2 linked regions of the Bdellovibrio bacteriovorus genome follow. Each later gene encodes a partner of the first gene's protein in a complex. Links are inferred from orthologs where the notes say so. Each region holds a gene or a part of one and is shown on either strand. Other genes may lie near its edges.

Region 1 (7,606 bases):
CCGGCTGACAAGCCGCCAGAACCAGAGCAAACGGAAGGACGGTAAAAAGTGATTTCATAGCATCTCCTATTTTCGGAAGTAGGAGATATCAAGTCCCGGGCCAGACTCGCGGCCCCGCCAGCTCAAATAGAAACGCCGAAGAGGGTCTTCGGCGTCCGGTCCGTCCAGATTCAGGGACGGACAATCTTGGATATTAGATTAAAATCAGTTGCAGCTTTTGCCCCAGGTGTTGGCGGTTCTATCACCCACACCAATGTGCAAAGAGGCGCTGCCATAGTGACCAATCGCACGCAGGCGTTTGGCTTTACGCATTTTGCAAAGCTCGCGGAAGGCGCGGTCCGCTTCACTGTTGCTGGCGAAACGAACGTCGATGGAAGTTCCGTACGGATGGCGACCGGCGGCCCCGCCGACGTTTTTGTTGTAGGGCTCAGGTCTCCACCAGTTGTAGATCTGGCTGATTTTAAGGCCTTTCGCAGAAAGATCCTGAAGGATGCGCACACCCGCGATTGGATATTTCCAGGTGCTTTCATCCGGGTGAATCAGGTTGTGCGCCTGGGACGAACCGTAGGTGCAACGGAATGTGTTCACACTGCGTGGATTCGGACGAACCAGCTCATCACACCAGGAAGAGCCGTTGGTCTCTTTGGAGCATTTTGCAAGGAACTCTTCTTTTTTGGACAGCCCCAGGTTCACTTGCTTTTTTTGTGACGTGGAAGCTTTCACACAACCCAGCGCCTGAATGTCTTCGCTGATGGCTTCCGTAATGTCGTTGTGAATGTGATCGGCGATATCGTGACTGTCTTCGACCGTGGTGTCTGTGGGGTCGGTGATATTTTGGGAATCGTTTTGTGCTGAAGAAGTGCTGGAATAGTTCTGGAAGTCTTCTGATCCGCCCTGACATCCGATAAGAGGCAAGCCCAGAGCGACGATCATAGTGATAGCGTGATTCTTAATTTTCATCTGATCTCCTTCATTGCGTTTTCGCAAGGAAGTGTCAGCCTACAATGCTTACATATTTTTCATAGACAGGACCCTCTCGTTCTGGAGGAAGGGTTAGTAAAAAGCGAGGCAGCTTTAAATAAGCGCATCCAGTTCAGAGAATACTCTGAAAGAAGATTTGTCTTTTAGCACAGGACCAACCCCTTCAAGACCAAAAGAGGTATAAAGTTCAAACACCAAGGAGTTTTCATGAAGCCACTGCTGTTGTGCTTACTGTTGTTCTCTTCCACGAGCTTCGCCTTTGCCGCAGATCTGCCGGTGGTGGATCAAGTGGACATTCCCCGCTATATGGGAAAGTGGCACGAGATCGCCTCGATTCCTCAATCTTTTCAAAAACAATGTGTGAGTAACACCACCGCAGAGTACGAACTACTGACCGACACCAACGAAGTGAAAGTTCTGAATTCGTGTCAGACCGCCAGCGGCGATCGCAGTCAGTCTGAGGGCCGTGGCAAAGTCGTGGATCCCACGACGAACGCCAAACTGAAAGTGACGTTCGTAAAAATTGGCGACCGCTGGATTTACATTTTTGGAGGAAAGTACTGGATCATCCGCTTGGATGAAAACTATCAGTTCGCGGTGGTGGGCCACCCAAGCCGCGATTACGGCTGGATTCTGTCACGCACTCCGGATCTGCCCGCCGCGACACTGAAGGACCTGACGATATTTTTGCAGGACAAGGGATATGATCCCTGCAAGTTCCTGACAACCCCGCAAGACGGAGGACTTACCGAACAGAAGCCGCTTTGCCAACTGTAGGCGGTAAACTTTCAAGCTCGCGAATCAGATTCTGGTTGGCGAGTTCCCATTCCGGCTCTTCGTCATCCATCAGGTCTTCGGTCAGCATACGAAGCACCGAAAATAAAATCCAGTCCGCCAGCTCCCCGGCCTGAACCGAAGTTTCGGGCCACAGGTGCCGACCCACGAAAGCCCTGGTGGGCGCGAGCTTGGCGTGATCTTCGGTCATAAGATGTTGCCACTTGGGATCAGGATCAGAAGAAAAATCACGCATCCGAATATAGTTATATTGAAAGTCATCAAGACCATCGTGATAAAGCGCTTTCACCATCGCCCGGCGGTCATTGAAGTGATACACAGCCAGCACATCAGCAAAGAATTCCGAATACGCCCCCATGCGCGAACTGATGTGACGAAACTCGGGCGAATAGTAAAGCGCCGTCGAATCACCGACAAAATTCACATCCGAAGCCCCTTTTAGAATTGCCAGCTTGCGTGCCGAAAGATCATCCAGCTTTGCAAAAAGATTTTTATACTCATCCCCGGCCGACTTGCGAAGAGCCTCGTGGAAAATCGCATGACCATATTCGTGAGCCGCACTGACGTACAAATTTGAAAGCGGCACTTCGTAACTGCGCCCGTACTTTCCGTAAAACAACATACGATAAGGCACCTGCACGATAGAGCCGTTGTCAAAGCTGGCATTATCAGAAGGCCCCCCGATCACAAGATTCACGGAGGCGGTGGATTGAAAGGTCTGAGCCATTTCATTGAAGATGTCAGACAGACTTGCCGCCAGTTCACAGTCCTGGTGCTCGAGAAAGATCACTTCACGAACTGCACCGTTTACGCCTTTGCAGGAACCCACAGTGGCCGCTTGAACCGGAGAAACGGAAGAAAGAAGAAGGGAAATAAAAAAGCTCAACATGCCCGGAAATATAGACACGTTGAGCTTTATTCGAAATAGGCGTGGAAAGAATTACCCTATTTTACCTTAACTTTAATCTTGGCGTTGGTTTTAGAGCGGCAAGTGGATTCCATCGCAACGGTGGAGCACTCCATTTTTCCGCAGCTCAGGGTCAAGACACGGTTTTCTTTGTTCAGATCTTTGGTTTCAGCTTTCCAATCGGCGCAGGCTTTTTTCCAATTCACACGGGCTTCTTTCAGGAGTGGAGCTGCATCGCCTTCGATTTCGTCTTCGCTTTGGATGACTTCGTACTCGTTTTGAGTTTTAGAGCCTTTTTTGATTTCGATGGTGGTGTCGCCATCAGCCGGGATGTCTTTCACGCCGACGGATTGAGCAAAAGCAAAGGAGCTGATCAGGGACAGGGAAAGGATCAATTTCATCATAGGATTCACCTCGGTAAGTTGAATAATCCTCGCGCAAGGAATGAGGAACAGCAAGCAACGACCCACCCCAACAATTCCCAGTTAACCCAACAATTCCCAGTTAACCCTCTCCCCCGCTCCCCATCCCCGGGGGGAAAGGGGCCAAGCCCCAAAAAGGCGGCGCCGAAGGCCAGCCAGAAAAACCGCGGCGCCCGCAGGGCCAGCCAGAAAATCCCCAAGCACCACCGCCCAGTTATCCCATTCCCCAGTATTTTCGATAGCTTCGGGTATTTCAGTTAGTTTGGGAGGGGAACCCCCGAAGGAGGGCCTCTGGCGGGGCCCGGACGGCCCGAACCGGGGCCCCGCCCCGGCGCCAGCAGAGCCCGGACGGCGTGCCCGACGAAGCGGGGTTCCCCTCCCAAACTAACTGAAATGCGCGGCGAGTTATCGAATGTAATCCCCCCACCAATGGGATACATCCAGCGGTGGCCGGGTCCCATACAATAGCTCTCTTGACGAATCCCGCTAGGTCCGGAAGGAAGCAACGGCACTCGAGGGACTATGTGATATGGGGTGCTCGGCCACTTTTTTTCCTGTTTGTGATGAGGGGTGGGTTTTGTCTTATCAGGTGATTGCACGCAAATGGCGTCCCCAATCATTTACCGACGTTGTCGGGCAAAATCATATTACCCAAACACTTTCCAATGCCCTTAAAAACGGTCGCTTGCCTCACGCCCTGCTTTTCACAGGTCCGCGTGGTACAGGAAAAACCTCTTCCGCTCGTATCCTTGCCAAAGCCCTTCGCTGCCCGAATGCCCAGAACTTTGTTCCGTGCAACGAGTGCGATTCCTGTAAAGAAATCGCAGGGGGTTCCAGCATCGACGTGATCGAAATCGATGGAGCTTCCAACAACGGTGTGGATGCGATCCGTGAGCTTCGCGACACTGTGGCTTTCATGCCTTCCAGTGGAAAATACAAAATCTATATCATCGACGAAGTGCACATGCTTTCCACCAGCGCCTTCAACGCCCTGTTGAAGACATTGGAAGAGCCGCCTTCCCACGTGGTGTTCATCATGGCCACCACCGAAGTGCACAAGATCCCGCAGACGATTCTGTCCCGCTGTCAGCGTTTTGATTTCCGCCGTATCTCCACCCGCTCTATCACCGAGCGCCTGAAACTGATCTGTGATCGTGAAGGCGTGACAGCGGATGATGAAGCTTTGTGGGTGGTGGCTCGTCAGGGTGATGGATCCATGCGTGACTCGCAAAGTTTGCTGGATCAGGTGATCACTTTTGCCAACGGTCCTTTGACCCGCGCCAGTGTGGTTGAAATCCTGGGACTGACGGACCGGGCTTTGCTTTTTGAAACTTTGAACGCTCTGATTGATCGCAACTCTCAGGCGGTTTTGAAAGTGATTGAGAAAATCGCTGCGGCCGGTTTTGAGCCGCACTTGTATTCTCAGGATCTTTTGGAAATGATCCGCAACCTGCTTCTGATCAAGGTGTCTGAAGCGCAAGCCAGTCAGATTCTGGAAATGCCGGATTCTGAACTGCAGGCTTTGAGCGAAATGGCTCAGCGTCTGCCGGAAGAGGACATCCACATGCTCTTCGACATGGCTTTAAAAGGCGGTTCGGACATTCCTCGCGCCCAGGATCCTCGCATTGTGCTTGAAGTGACTTTGCTGCGCATGGCTTCTGCTCCCAAACTTGTGGATCTGAAGACTTTGTTGCAAGGCGGATCTATTCCCACTCACAGCGCAGGTGGGGCCAGGCCCTACGTTCCGCCGGTAAGCCTTCCCGTAAAAGGACATGATCGCATCGAGGAATCCCAGAAGGTTCTTGATGGCCCGACCGGCCTTGAGGCGATGAAGGCAGCGCTGAACAAAGCTTCTTCCGCGGCCTCTTCCCTGAAATCAAATCCCGCACCAGTGGCAAAGCCTGCGGCGACCGCACCGGCCGCTCCGGTTCCGGCAGCTCAACCAACTCCGGTTGTTGAAAGCAAACCGAAAATTGCCTCTGGTTCCACCTCTAAAGAGCGCTGGGTGAACTTTGTCGAACTGCTTCGCCAGGACGACGCTTTGTTTGCAGCAAAAGTGGAAAATTTACTGTTTGTTAAGGAAGAGGGAAAGCTGATCAGCCTTGGCGTTCCTGTGAAATTGGCCTTCCTGAAAGACCAAATGGCTGACGCCCAAGTGCGCAAAAAACTACAGGGATTTATTGATTCGTACTGGGGTGCTGGGTATTCTTTTGAAGTATTGATGAGTCGTGATCAGGTCGGCGAATCCGCCCAAGCCATCCAGCAGAAAAAAGTGCAGATGGCCGAAGAGGATCTGCGCAACAAGATCATTGAAAACCCGATGGTTAAAGCCGCTCAAACCGTGTTCAAGGGACAGATCAAGTCCATCGTTGAACTGAACAAGCGCGGCCACTAAAAAAGGAGATTTTATGAAGGGTATGCCCGGCGGAATGGCCCAGCTGATGAAGCAAGCCAACCAAATGCAGATGAAAATGAAGAAAGCCCAGGAAGAACTTGCAAAAGTTGAGTACGAAGCGACTTCCGGTGGCGGCGCTGTAAAAGTAAAAGTGAACGGCGACCACTTGATCACTGCTTTGACCATCGACCCTGAAGTTTTGAAAGCTGGCGATGTTGAGATGCTTCAGGACATGATCCTGTCTGCAACCAACGAAGCAGTTAAAACAGCCCGTGATACTTCCGCTAAAGAAATGGAAAAAATCACTGGCGGCCTGAATATCCCAGGAATGTTTTAATTTAGATGTTACACATTAGCGCCCTTGAAAAATTAGTCCACGAGTTGAGCCGTCTGCCTGGTATCGGGCCAAAGACTGCTCAGCGTCTGGCTTATTACATTCTGCGCACCGGGAACGAATACCCGGAACGTTTGAGTGAGGCGCTTTTGCGCGTCAAGGCTGAAGTTCACGACTGCCCGACCTGCTTCAACTACACCGACACCGATGTCTGCCGTTATTGTGAGGATTCTCACCGTTCCGACGAATCCATCTGTGTCGTGGAAGAACCATCCGATATCATGAGAATTGAATCTTCGGGCGCGTTCCGTGGCCGCTACCATGTTTTGCATGGGGCGATCTCTCCACTGGAAGGCATTGGTCCTAAAGAATTGAAAATCAAAGAGCTGATCGACCGAGTTGAAGACGGTTTGAACGGCACGGGTCCTGCGATCAAGGAAATCATCCTTGCATTGGATGCGGACCTTGAGGGCGACACCACCATTTTGTACCTGGCGAAGCAACTGCAGGGCAAAGGCTTGAAACTTTCTCGCATTGCCCATGGAGTTCCTATTGGCAGCGACATCGATTTCGTAGATGATAGAACGATGGGTCGCGCCCTGCAAAACCGCGTGGAGCTGTAATGTCCTTTATTAACTACAATGCCAAAGAAATTCACTGCAAAGTCGTGTACTACGGCCCCTCCTTGGGCGGTAAAACCACGAACATCCAGTGGGTTTATCAAAAAACAGCAGAGGACCAAAAATCCAAGCTGGTGGCATTGAATACGGACATTGAGCGCACCTTGTTCTTTGACTTCCTGCCACTGAACGTCGGTGACATCCGTGGTTTTAAAACCCGCTTCCACCTGTACACCGTTCCGGGTCAGGTTGTTTACGATGCTTCCCGCAAGCTGATCCTGAAAGGACTGGACGGCGTGATCTTCGTGGCGGACTCTCAAATTGAGCGTATGGATGAAAACTTAGAGTCCCTGCGCAATCTGGAAAGAAACTTGGAACAACAAGGCTATGACATCCGCGAAATCCCGCTGATCATGCAGTACAACAAGCGTGATTTGCCGAACGTGGCGTCCCTGGCAGAGCTTAGAAGCGCTCTGAACCCTTATAACGCCCCTGAAATCGAAGGCTGCGCTTCTGAAGGCCGTGGCGTCTTTGAATCGCTTAAAACCGTTTCTAAATCCATTATCAACGTGTTGAAAGGTGGCACCACTCTATAGAGTTTGGCCGTCAGGGCTGGGCTTTTGTGGGGTTGCATTTCGTTCTCTTCGTGCTATATGAGGCCCATCTGTATTCATTTGGGTTACAATAGGCCCGAGGTAGATATGTCTTATGATATTGCTGCTGATATTCAGCGCCTGAAAAAAGAAAAAAACGCCGTCATTCTGGCTCACTATTATGAAGATGGTGATATTCAGGATATCGCCGATTATGTCGGTGACAGCTTCTATCTGGCGAAAATGGGCCAACAAGTTCAGCAAGACACCATCCTGCTTGCCGGTGTTGTGTTCATGGCTGAAAGCGTGAAGATCCTAAATCCCACCAAAACAGTTTTGGTTCCGGACATGGAAGCCAGTTGTTCTCTTGTTAAAGGCGCGCCTTACGATCAGTACCTGGCTTGGCGCCGGCAGCACCCGGACGGGATTGCGGTGACTTACATCAACTCCAGTGCGGAAGTGAAATCCATTTCTGATGTGATCATCACTTCTTCCAATGCCCAGCAGATCGTGGAATCCATTCCCAAAGACCGCAAGATTTTGTTCGGACCGGATCAGC
Region 2 (7,426 bases), 2.6 Mb from region 1 along the record:
TGTTGCAGCAGGGGAAGCCGCTGGAGTTGCTGCCGGAGCAGTCTCTGCAGCTGGAACAGCCGCAGCACCTGCTGCAGCGTCAGTAGCTTCTGTTGGGAAATGTTCCTGCGCCGGAGCTGTTGGCAACGGAAGGCTGTCAACAACGGACTTGGTTTTGGAAGAAGTCAAAGTCGCCAAAGCCAGGCAAGTCACTGCGAAGATGATGGCTGCCCATACTGTCATTTTACCAGCCAAAGACTGAGCGCCAGTTGCACCCAACAAAGAGTTGGAACCGGAAGATCCACCCATGCCCAGAGCGCCATCAGATTTGGAATCTTGGATCAAAACCAAGATGATCAAAACAAGGGCTACGATGATATGCAATACGCCGATAAATGTAGTCATTTTATGTAATCTCCCAAAGACCCCCAAATATATGGATAATGGCGGTTTTCGTCCACCCCAAAGTGACCTGATTCTGGCGACCTAACGCGTTAAGTCACGACTCTGTTGAGTCTGGAGCGCTTATTGATCACCATAGAGACATGAAAAACTCCATCCGTCTGGCCACCTGCTTATTTTTTGTGCTGCTGTCCTCCTGTACAACTCAGGAGGGAACCATCAAAAAGCTCGCGTTGGAGCTGGGGGAAAAGAAGTTCCAGGAGCAGTTGAAAATCGAAGCGGATGATTCCATCAAACAATCCGAATGGCTGAACAAGTCCTATCAGGAATTCATGCTGAAAAAATCCGAAGTGGAAGTGGTGGAGGTCAAATTTCTGACCGAAACCAAAGCCACCGCCGTCGTGGTGGTGAACACCTATCCGCCGTCCTTGCGAATGACCCTCGCCCGCATCGCGGGTGGAATGGATCCGGGCCGCAGTCGCAGTTTCAACTTTGCTGAAGCCGTTAACGGGATTGGCAAGCAGATCGGGAAGACCCCGGAAACCCTTGAGCATCCCCTGATCATGTACAAGTTCAATAAAACCTCGGCCGGAACTTGGGTTGTTGAGTTTTAAGGGGTCCCACGCCTCAGCTCGAACTGGTGGCGGGCTAGGGCTCGCCGTCTAAGCCTTAGACAGCAAAAAATCGAGAAATCATATAGTTAGCATTGCTAAAAGCCCGGTCCTGGGATTGCATTTTTCACAGCTCAATATGAAAAACGTAGTTCGCTCCCTTACCTTTGCGGCATTGCTTGTCTCAACTTGGGTCCCTGCCTGGGCCGAAGATCTTTCGTCTATTGAAACGGAAGTCGTAGAGAGCACGCTTGAAAAAGCGCAGATCGCCCAACAGGACAAGTTGCTGATCAAGGTCGGCAAGGGCGAGCAGATCTACGAATTTGAAACGACCCCGGATCGCGAGCTGATGAAAGAATCTTTGGGTCTGAAGATCCCTGAGAAAGTCCGTGAACAAATCATCGCCCGTGGTGGTTCTGTGGCTGAAACCGACCCTTTGGAACCATTTGAAAGTCTTCCTGAAGACCGCCGCAAAAAATTCCATGAAATGCGTCTGATGTTTTTGACGAATGCTGCGCGCATTCTGAATTCCACCAAATTTGTGTACGGTGCCGGAAGCCTGGTGGGCGACGGTCTGAGTTTTGTGAAAATCAAAGTGAAAAAAGCCTTCGGGAAAGAGACTGTTGTTGAATCCCAGGCGCAAAGAACCTTCCAAGTGCGCAGCCAGCAGGCTGTGCAAAGCATTCTGCGCGGGTTGGATTACAAGTTGTGGTCTCAGGCGCCACTGGTGATTGATTCCAATGAATTTGGTTTGAGTGTTTCTGCGGGTATTCTGGCCGAAGCCGGGGTTCTGCGCAAAGGGGGCGGTGGAGCTGACGAAGTGGGCTTCAGCATTGCCTTTAACAAAACCAAAAAAGCTTTTGTGTTTGAGATCTTCCACAACTCTGAAAAGTTCGACAATACCAAGGCCGCGATCACCGTGATGGGCGTGGTTGGTAAAGCCGGTATTACCATGGGCCGTCGGGATGGCGCTGAGACTCTGAAGGGGACTTCGTTCTATCCTCCGGCAATTCCTGGGTACAGCACCTCGTCCCCTGAGTTCTTCTCGTCGGGGTTGAGCTCCAGTCTTGGCTTCCCTCCGCCACCGTTGGCGGACCTATTGACGTTCACCAACCGCTTTGAGCGCCAGGCCTTGATCCGCATTACCGTGTCACCGCTGGTCAAAGGATTCGTCAGAGTCCAAATAGGCGATGTGAAGGGCTCTGTGCGCCTTGTCGCGATGCGATTTGTTGACGTCTACCGCGCAATATCTGACAAAGTCCACGTAGGTGGACGCCGTGCGTGCGGTCCTGTATTCAACTAATCTTTCTTGCGGTGCAAAATGAAATTTATCGTATTTGAGGGGCTGGACGGCTCCGGCAAAAGTTCTTTGATGGCGGCGTTGGAGCGTGAGCTGCAAAAAAGAGCCATCAACTTTTTGCGCACCCGTGAGCCCGGCGGAACCCCGCTGGGTGATGAAATCCGCAATATGATTCTGAGAAAAGAAGGTCCGGCACCAACCCCGCGCACGGAATTGCTGCTTTATGAAGCCAGCCGTTCCCAGCACGTGGATCAGGTGATCCGTCCTGCTTTGGCTGCCGGCACCTGGGTTTTGTGTGATCGTTTTTCTGCAAGCTCTGTTGCGTTTCAAAGCGGCGGGCGTGCGATCTCGGAAGCTGATGTGGTGATGTTGAATAGCTTTGCCACGGGTGGCTTGAAAGCTGATGTCACGGTGCTGTTGGATCTGTCCGTGGAAGAAAGCCGCCGTCGTCGTCAAGGGCGTGGGGCAGTCACGGGTGAAACGGAAGACCGCATTGAATCTGAAGCCGATACTTTCCATGAAAACGTTCGCCAGTCCTTCCTGAAGCAGTCCCGCGAGGACGCCGCTTCGTGGATCGTGCTGGATGCGCGTGAAACCCCGGAAGTTTTGTTTAAACAGTTGTTGCAGTCTTTGACTGAACGAAAAGTTCTGTAAGGACGTCGCTATGGCCCGCATGCTGGATTTCGTCTTAGGACATCAGGAAACAATCAAAAAGATGGTCGAGTCTTTCGAAAACGGAAAGCCCGGCCAGACTTTTTTGTTTGTCGGTCCCGGCGGCATCGGCAAAAAACTGACAGCGATGGGCATGGCCCAGGCGCTGTTGTGTCCTTCCAGTCCGCGTGGTTGTGGCAAGTGTCCCTCCTGCTTCCGGATTCCTCAAGGTTCGCACGAAGGTCTGAAGGTGATTGCGCCGTCGGGTGCCAACATCAAAATGGAACAGGCCAAAGAAATTCTGGAGTTCCTCAGCTTAAAAAGTCTGACGGGCAATCGCGTGATCATCATTGATCAGGCGCAAACCCTGAATCCGCAAGCGGCCAATTCACTGCTAAAAACTTTGGAAGAACCCCCTGAAGGCACGTTCTTCTTTTTGATCGCTCCGAGTGTGGCGGGGATTTTGCCGACGATTCGTTCCCGGTCCCGCATTGTTCAATTCCGTCCGTTGACTCAGGAAGATTTGGGGAAGCGCGTGAAAGCACCAGCCTGGGCTTTGAAAGCGGCGGGGGGCAGCTTTGAAAAGCTGGCTCAGTTGCAGGAAGGTCCTGAACAAGAGGTTCGCGAAAAAGCAGTCGAGCTTTTGACCTTGTTTATTCAGGATAACGATTTCCTGCTGAATGAACTATGGAGAACCGAGTTCAAAGACCGCGCACAAGGGCAGCGCATAATTTCTTACTGGGTGGGCTTCCTGAAGGATGCTATTTGCCTGCAAGAGGGTGCCAAAACTCAGATTGTGAATCTGGATCAGGCGCCGCTGATCAAGGTCCTGGCAGAGCTGGAGCGCCCACGAATTCTGAATTTGATTCAGAAAGCGCTGCAGGTGGAGCAGGCCTTTGCTGCCAATCGTGATCCACAGCTGATCATCGAAGAGTTCTACGTCACGTCCAGAGTGTAAAGCGCATTGTCACAATCCGTGGGGACTGTTATACTTCCCGTATGGAATGGATCGATATTCACGCACATTTGAATATGCTCGAAGAGGGTGTTGAAGCCGCTATCAACAATGCGAAAGCCGTGGGCGTGAAGAAGATCATCACCATCGGCACCCAGCCGGAAGACCATCCGATCGTTCTGGACATCGCCCGCAAATATTACCCGGAAGTGTATTGCACACTGGGCGTTCACCCTCATGACGGTGGCACCTATACAGAAGCCGCCGGCAAATTCATCGAAGAACATGTCACTGAGCCTTGTGTGGTGGCTGTCGGTGAAATCGGTCTGGATTATTATTACGACAATTCCCCGCGTGAACTTCAAAAGGAAGCCTTCCGCGCACAGCTGGAAATCGCCCGCCGAACCAAAATGCCGGTGGAAATTCACACCCGCGATGCGGAAGAGGACACCATCGAGATTTTAAAAGAATTCAAAGGTGAAGTGAATGGCCTGATCCATTGCTTTACCGGCACGGAATGGCTGGCTCGTCAGGCTCTGGATGTGGGATTTAATATCTCCATCAGCGGCGTGGTGACTTTCAAAAGTGCCGATTCTTTGCGCGAGACAGTGAAGATGCTGCCGCTGGACCGTATCCATGTGGAAACCGATTCACCGTTCCTGGCGCCGATCCCAATGCGCGGGAAAAAGAACACGCCGGCTTATGTTATTCACACGGCGAAGTTCGTGGCTGACCTTAAAGGGATCAGCCTTGAACAATTGTGTGAACAGACGCGTATCAATGCTCTGAAAATGTTCCCGAAAATTCAGTGGTAGCTTGCAGCAACTGAGCTCGCGTGGTTTTGATCCACGGTGCAAAGGGTGCCACCTTGGTGGCCTGGGCGATGCCAGCACAACTGACCTGTCCGTTCGGCAGGCGTTTGCCATAGACTGCGGAATTGACCCCGATCACTTTTAGCACGCCGTTTTCATGTGAAAACTGCGGCCCGCCAGAATCCCCCTGACAGATGAACACCGGAACCTTTGAATTCAACCAGTAACGGTCGCCGTAGCGATTGAACTGGGAATCAATCTGCATGACGCCGCGGTGAAGCTGCCCCAGATATGCAAAGAGGTCTTCATTGGGCTTACCGGTATAGTCCTTAGAGCGCCCAAAGCCATAGACGTAAACACTTCGCCCGGAATAATTCCCTTTGGTGTCGGTGTCGATACTGACGGTGGAATAGCCTTCCGGAATCCCACCATCAAAGGTCGCAATGGCGATGTCATGATCATAAAGTTTGGTGGAGTTAAATTTTGGATGGTGTTTGTACGCCAGTCCCCGGCGGGTGGTTTCTCGCACCAGCATCTTGCGGCCGAAGATTTCATAGTTGTTCGTGAAAACGATATTGAATCCCGTCATGCCTTTGATGCTGTCATCAAAGCAATGTCCGGCGGAAAGCACCGTCTGCGGGGCGATCAGGGTGCCGGTGCAAAATGCCAGAACCTGATTATGTCTGTTGACCATCTCAATCAGCACCACACTTCGGGCGGCTTGAGTGCCGCGTTCCCGAATCGGGTCTCCGTTAATAATTCCGGTTTGGGACGTGTCTGCAGGCTCTTCCGCTGCGGGCCCGAAAGAACGTGGGCTGCAGGCCGTCAGGGCGAGGGTCGCGGCCAAGGCGGCAACCAGGGTTGTTAGGGCCGGGGAGGGGCTTTTAAATGAATTCATGGGGTGACTCCTTGATGTGATCCTCAATTGCTATCGCACCCTTTGCGGGGTCACCCGTTTTCTTTCTGAAAGCTGCAAAAACACAGTTCCCATGAGGACTTGGGAGCGCCGCCGAAAAAGGACCTGCTGTCTAATTCTGAGTCAGTAAAAAATGCCGAGCTCAAAATTAGAGCTTATTTAGGAACCATTGTGGAGGCACGAACTTTGGAATAATTCGCTCTGTCTATTAAAACAGGAGCGTTTCCATGAAGAACACACAATGGGTGGCGGGTTTGCTTGCCGCTGTGACTTTGATTCAGGCCTCAGCTCACGCTGAGATTATTTCGGACCTGCCGGGCTTTGAGGACGGTGGTTCTCAAGGACAGACGTTCCGTCCGCCTCCTCCGCCGATGCCCAATGAAGGTGTGACCCGTCAGTATACCGACGTGGCGAACCTGGATCAGATCAGCCGCAAGTCCGGCGGTGAAGCCTATCGCTTTAATCTGGTGCAGCCGACAAACCTGAAGTATCTGGAACTGACCGTGCAATCCAGCCGTCTGAAAATCCATGAAGCGACCGTGATGACCGTGGGTGGTCAGCGCTACATGATCCGTGAGTTCCATAACAGCAATGTTCTGGAGACGGGCACCCAGTTGACGTCTGAAAACCTGAATATCAATGACGACATTCGCACTATTGAGCTGCGTATGGAGTCTTATTCCCATGCCGCGACGATTTCTTTGAAAGCCGTGGGGGACAGAGCTGTTCCTCGCATGTCTGTGCAGCGCCCGGTGATTGTGGCCCCGCCGTCGCAGCCGAATCGTCCGACTCAGCCAACTCAGCCAAGCCGTCCGGTGGACACTCGTTTGAGATCCGGTGACGTGGTGGTGTCTGTAAGTTCTCAAGGCAAATACTATGACGGCCGTGTTGTCGAAGTTTATGGCAATGGCAAAGTCCTGGTTCGTGACGAGGACGATGGCAAAACCTACGTTCGTGATATTTCCTCTGTGGGTAAACGCATTTCCTGCGCTTCTAACGGCCTGTGTGAAGGTGAGGAGGTCATGGCCTATCCAGTGGGTTCTCAAGCCAAGGCCTATGTGGGTAAGATCATTGCGATCTATTCCAACAACATGGTGAAGATGCGTGATGCTGATGATTCCAAGGACTATTTCCGTGATATCAAGGTCATTCATCGCCGCTTGAGCTGCCTGGAGTCCCTGTGCGTGAAAGACCGCGTTCTTTCCCGGTCGGGTGATGGCACGAAATACTATAGTGGCGTTATCGATGTCATCTACTCCAATGGTGTGATCCTTGTGCGTGACGATGACGATGGTAAGGTTTACTCCCGTACAAAAGAGATCGTCTTTAAGTCCGTGCAGTGCCACAGTTCAGGTCTTTGCATTAAAGACCGTGTGATGTCGAAGTCCGGTGACAAGTACTACTTCGGGTCCGTGACGGGTGTTTATTCCAATGGTCTGATCTATGTGCGCGATGACGATGATGGTAAATCCTATGCACGTCAGCACAATGTCGTATTTAAAGAGATGAAATGTGCCAACGGGTTCTGCCGCGGTGATCGTGTTCTGTCCACTCTGAGCAATGGCCGCTACTATGCGGGCCGTGTAGAAGGAGCTTATGCCGGTGGCTTGATCTCGGTTCGAGATGACGACGACGGTAAGGTGTATCTGCGTCCTCATACGGTCTTGTCCCGCGCAAGATAATCGGAAGTGCCCCTGGGCGCCCCCTGTCCAACAATGAGACAGGTGACCAGCTTTAAAACAAATTTATCGGTGTTTGAGGCCGCCCGCAGGCGGCACGAACCTTGGATTACTGCCTGCG

The links. Proteins that work in one complex are often made in the same cells at the same time.
Region 2: the proteins of dnaX (region 1) and B9G79_RS13415 are in contact, whole or in part, in a cryo-EM structure (PDB 8GIZ), measured with the Escherichia coli proteins. The link is inferred for Bdellovibrio bacteriovorus from one-to-one orthologs.

Annotation. Positions count from the first base shown.
Region 1 is NZ_CP020946.1:205,446-213,051, reverse strand. Bases 3,109-6,091 are described here. They hold dnaX (DNA polymerase III subunit gamma/tau), read left to right. Parts: upstream 3,109-3,682; coding sequence 3,683-5,500; downstream 5,501-6,091. Other genes in these bases: recR (recombination mediator RecR), read left to right, coding at 5,843-6,091; B9G79_RS01025 (YbaB/EbfC family nucleoid-associated protein), read left to right, coding at 5,514-5,837. In the rest of the region: B9G79_RS01060 (hypothetical protein), read right to left, coding at 1-58; B9G79_RS01055 (hypothetical protein), read right to left, coding at 205-960; B9G79_RS01050 (lipocalin family protein), read left to right, coding at 1,189-1,758; B9G79_RS01045 (hypothetical protein), read right to left, coding at 1,727-2,665; B9G79_RS01040 (hypothetical protein), read right to left, coding at 2,722-3,087; more of recR, read left to right, coding at 6,092-6,457; GTPase MglA, read left to right, coding at 6,457-7,050; quinolinate synthase NadA, read left to right, coding at 7,156-7,606. UniProt on the Escherichia coli protein: Part of the beta sliding clamp loading complex, which hydrolyzes ATP to load the beta clamp onto primed DNA to form the DNA replication pre-initiation complex.
Region 2 is NZ_CP020946.1:2,799,550-2,806,975, reverse strand. What follows is about bases 2,126-4,928. They hold B9G79_RS13415 (DNA polymerase III subunit delta'), read left to right. Parts: upstream 2,126-2,956; coding sequence 2,957-3,901; downstream 3,902-4,928. Other genes in these bases: B9G79_RS13405 (S1 family peptidase), read right to left, coding at 4,676-4,928; B9G79_RS13410 (TatD family hydrolase), read left to right, coding at 3,943-4,713; tmk (dTMP kinase), read left to right, coding at 2,314-2,946; B9G79_RS13425 (hypothetical protein), read left to right, coding at 2,126-2,295. In the rest of the region: preprotein translocase subunit SecG, read right to left, coding at 1-384; B9G79_RS13430 (hypothetical protein), read left to right, coding at 525-995; more of B9G79_RS13425, read left to right, coding at 1,132-2,125; more of B9G79_RS13405, read right to left, coding at 4,929-5,608; B9G79_RS13400 (beta-sandwich domain-containing protein), read left to right, coding at 5,854-7,308. UniProt on the Escherichia coli protein: Part of the beta sliding clamp loading complex, which hydrolyzes ATP to load the beta clamp onto primed DNA to form the DNA replication pre-initiation complex.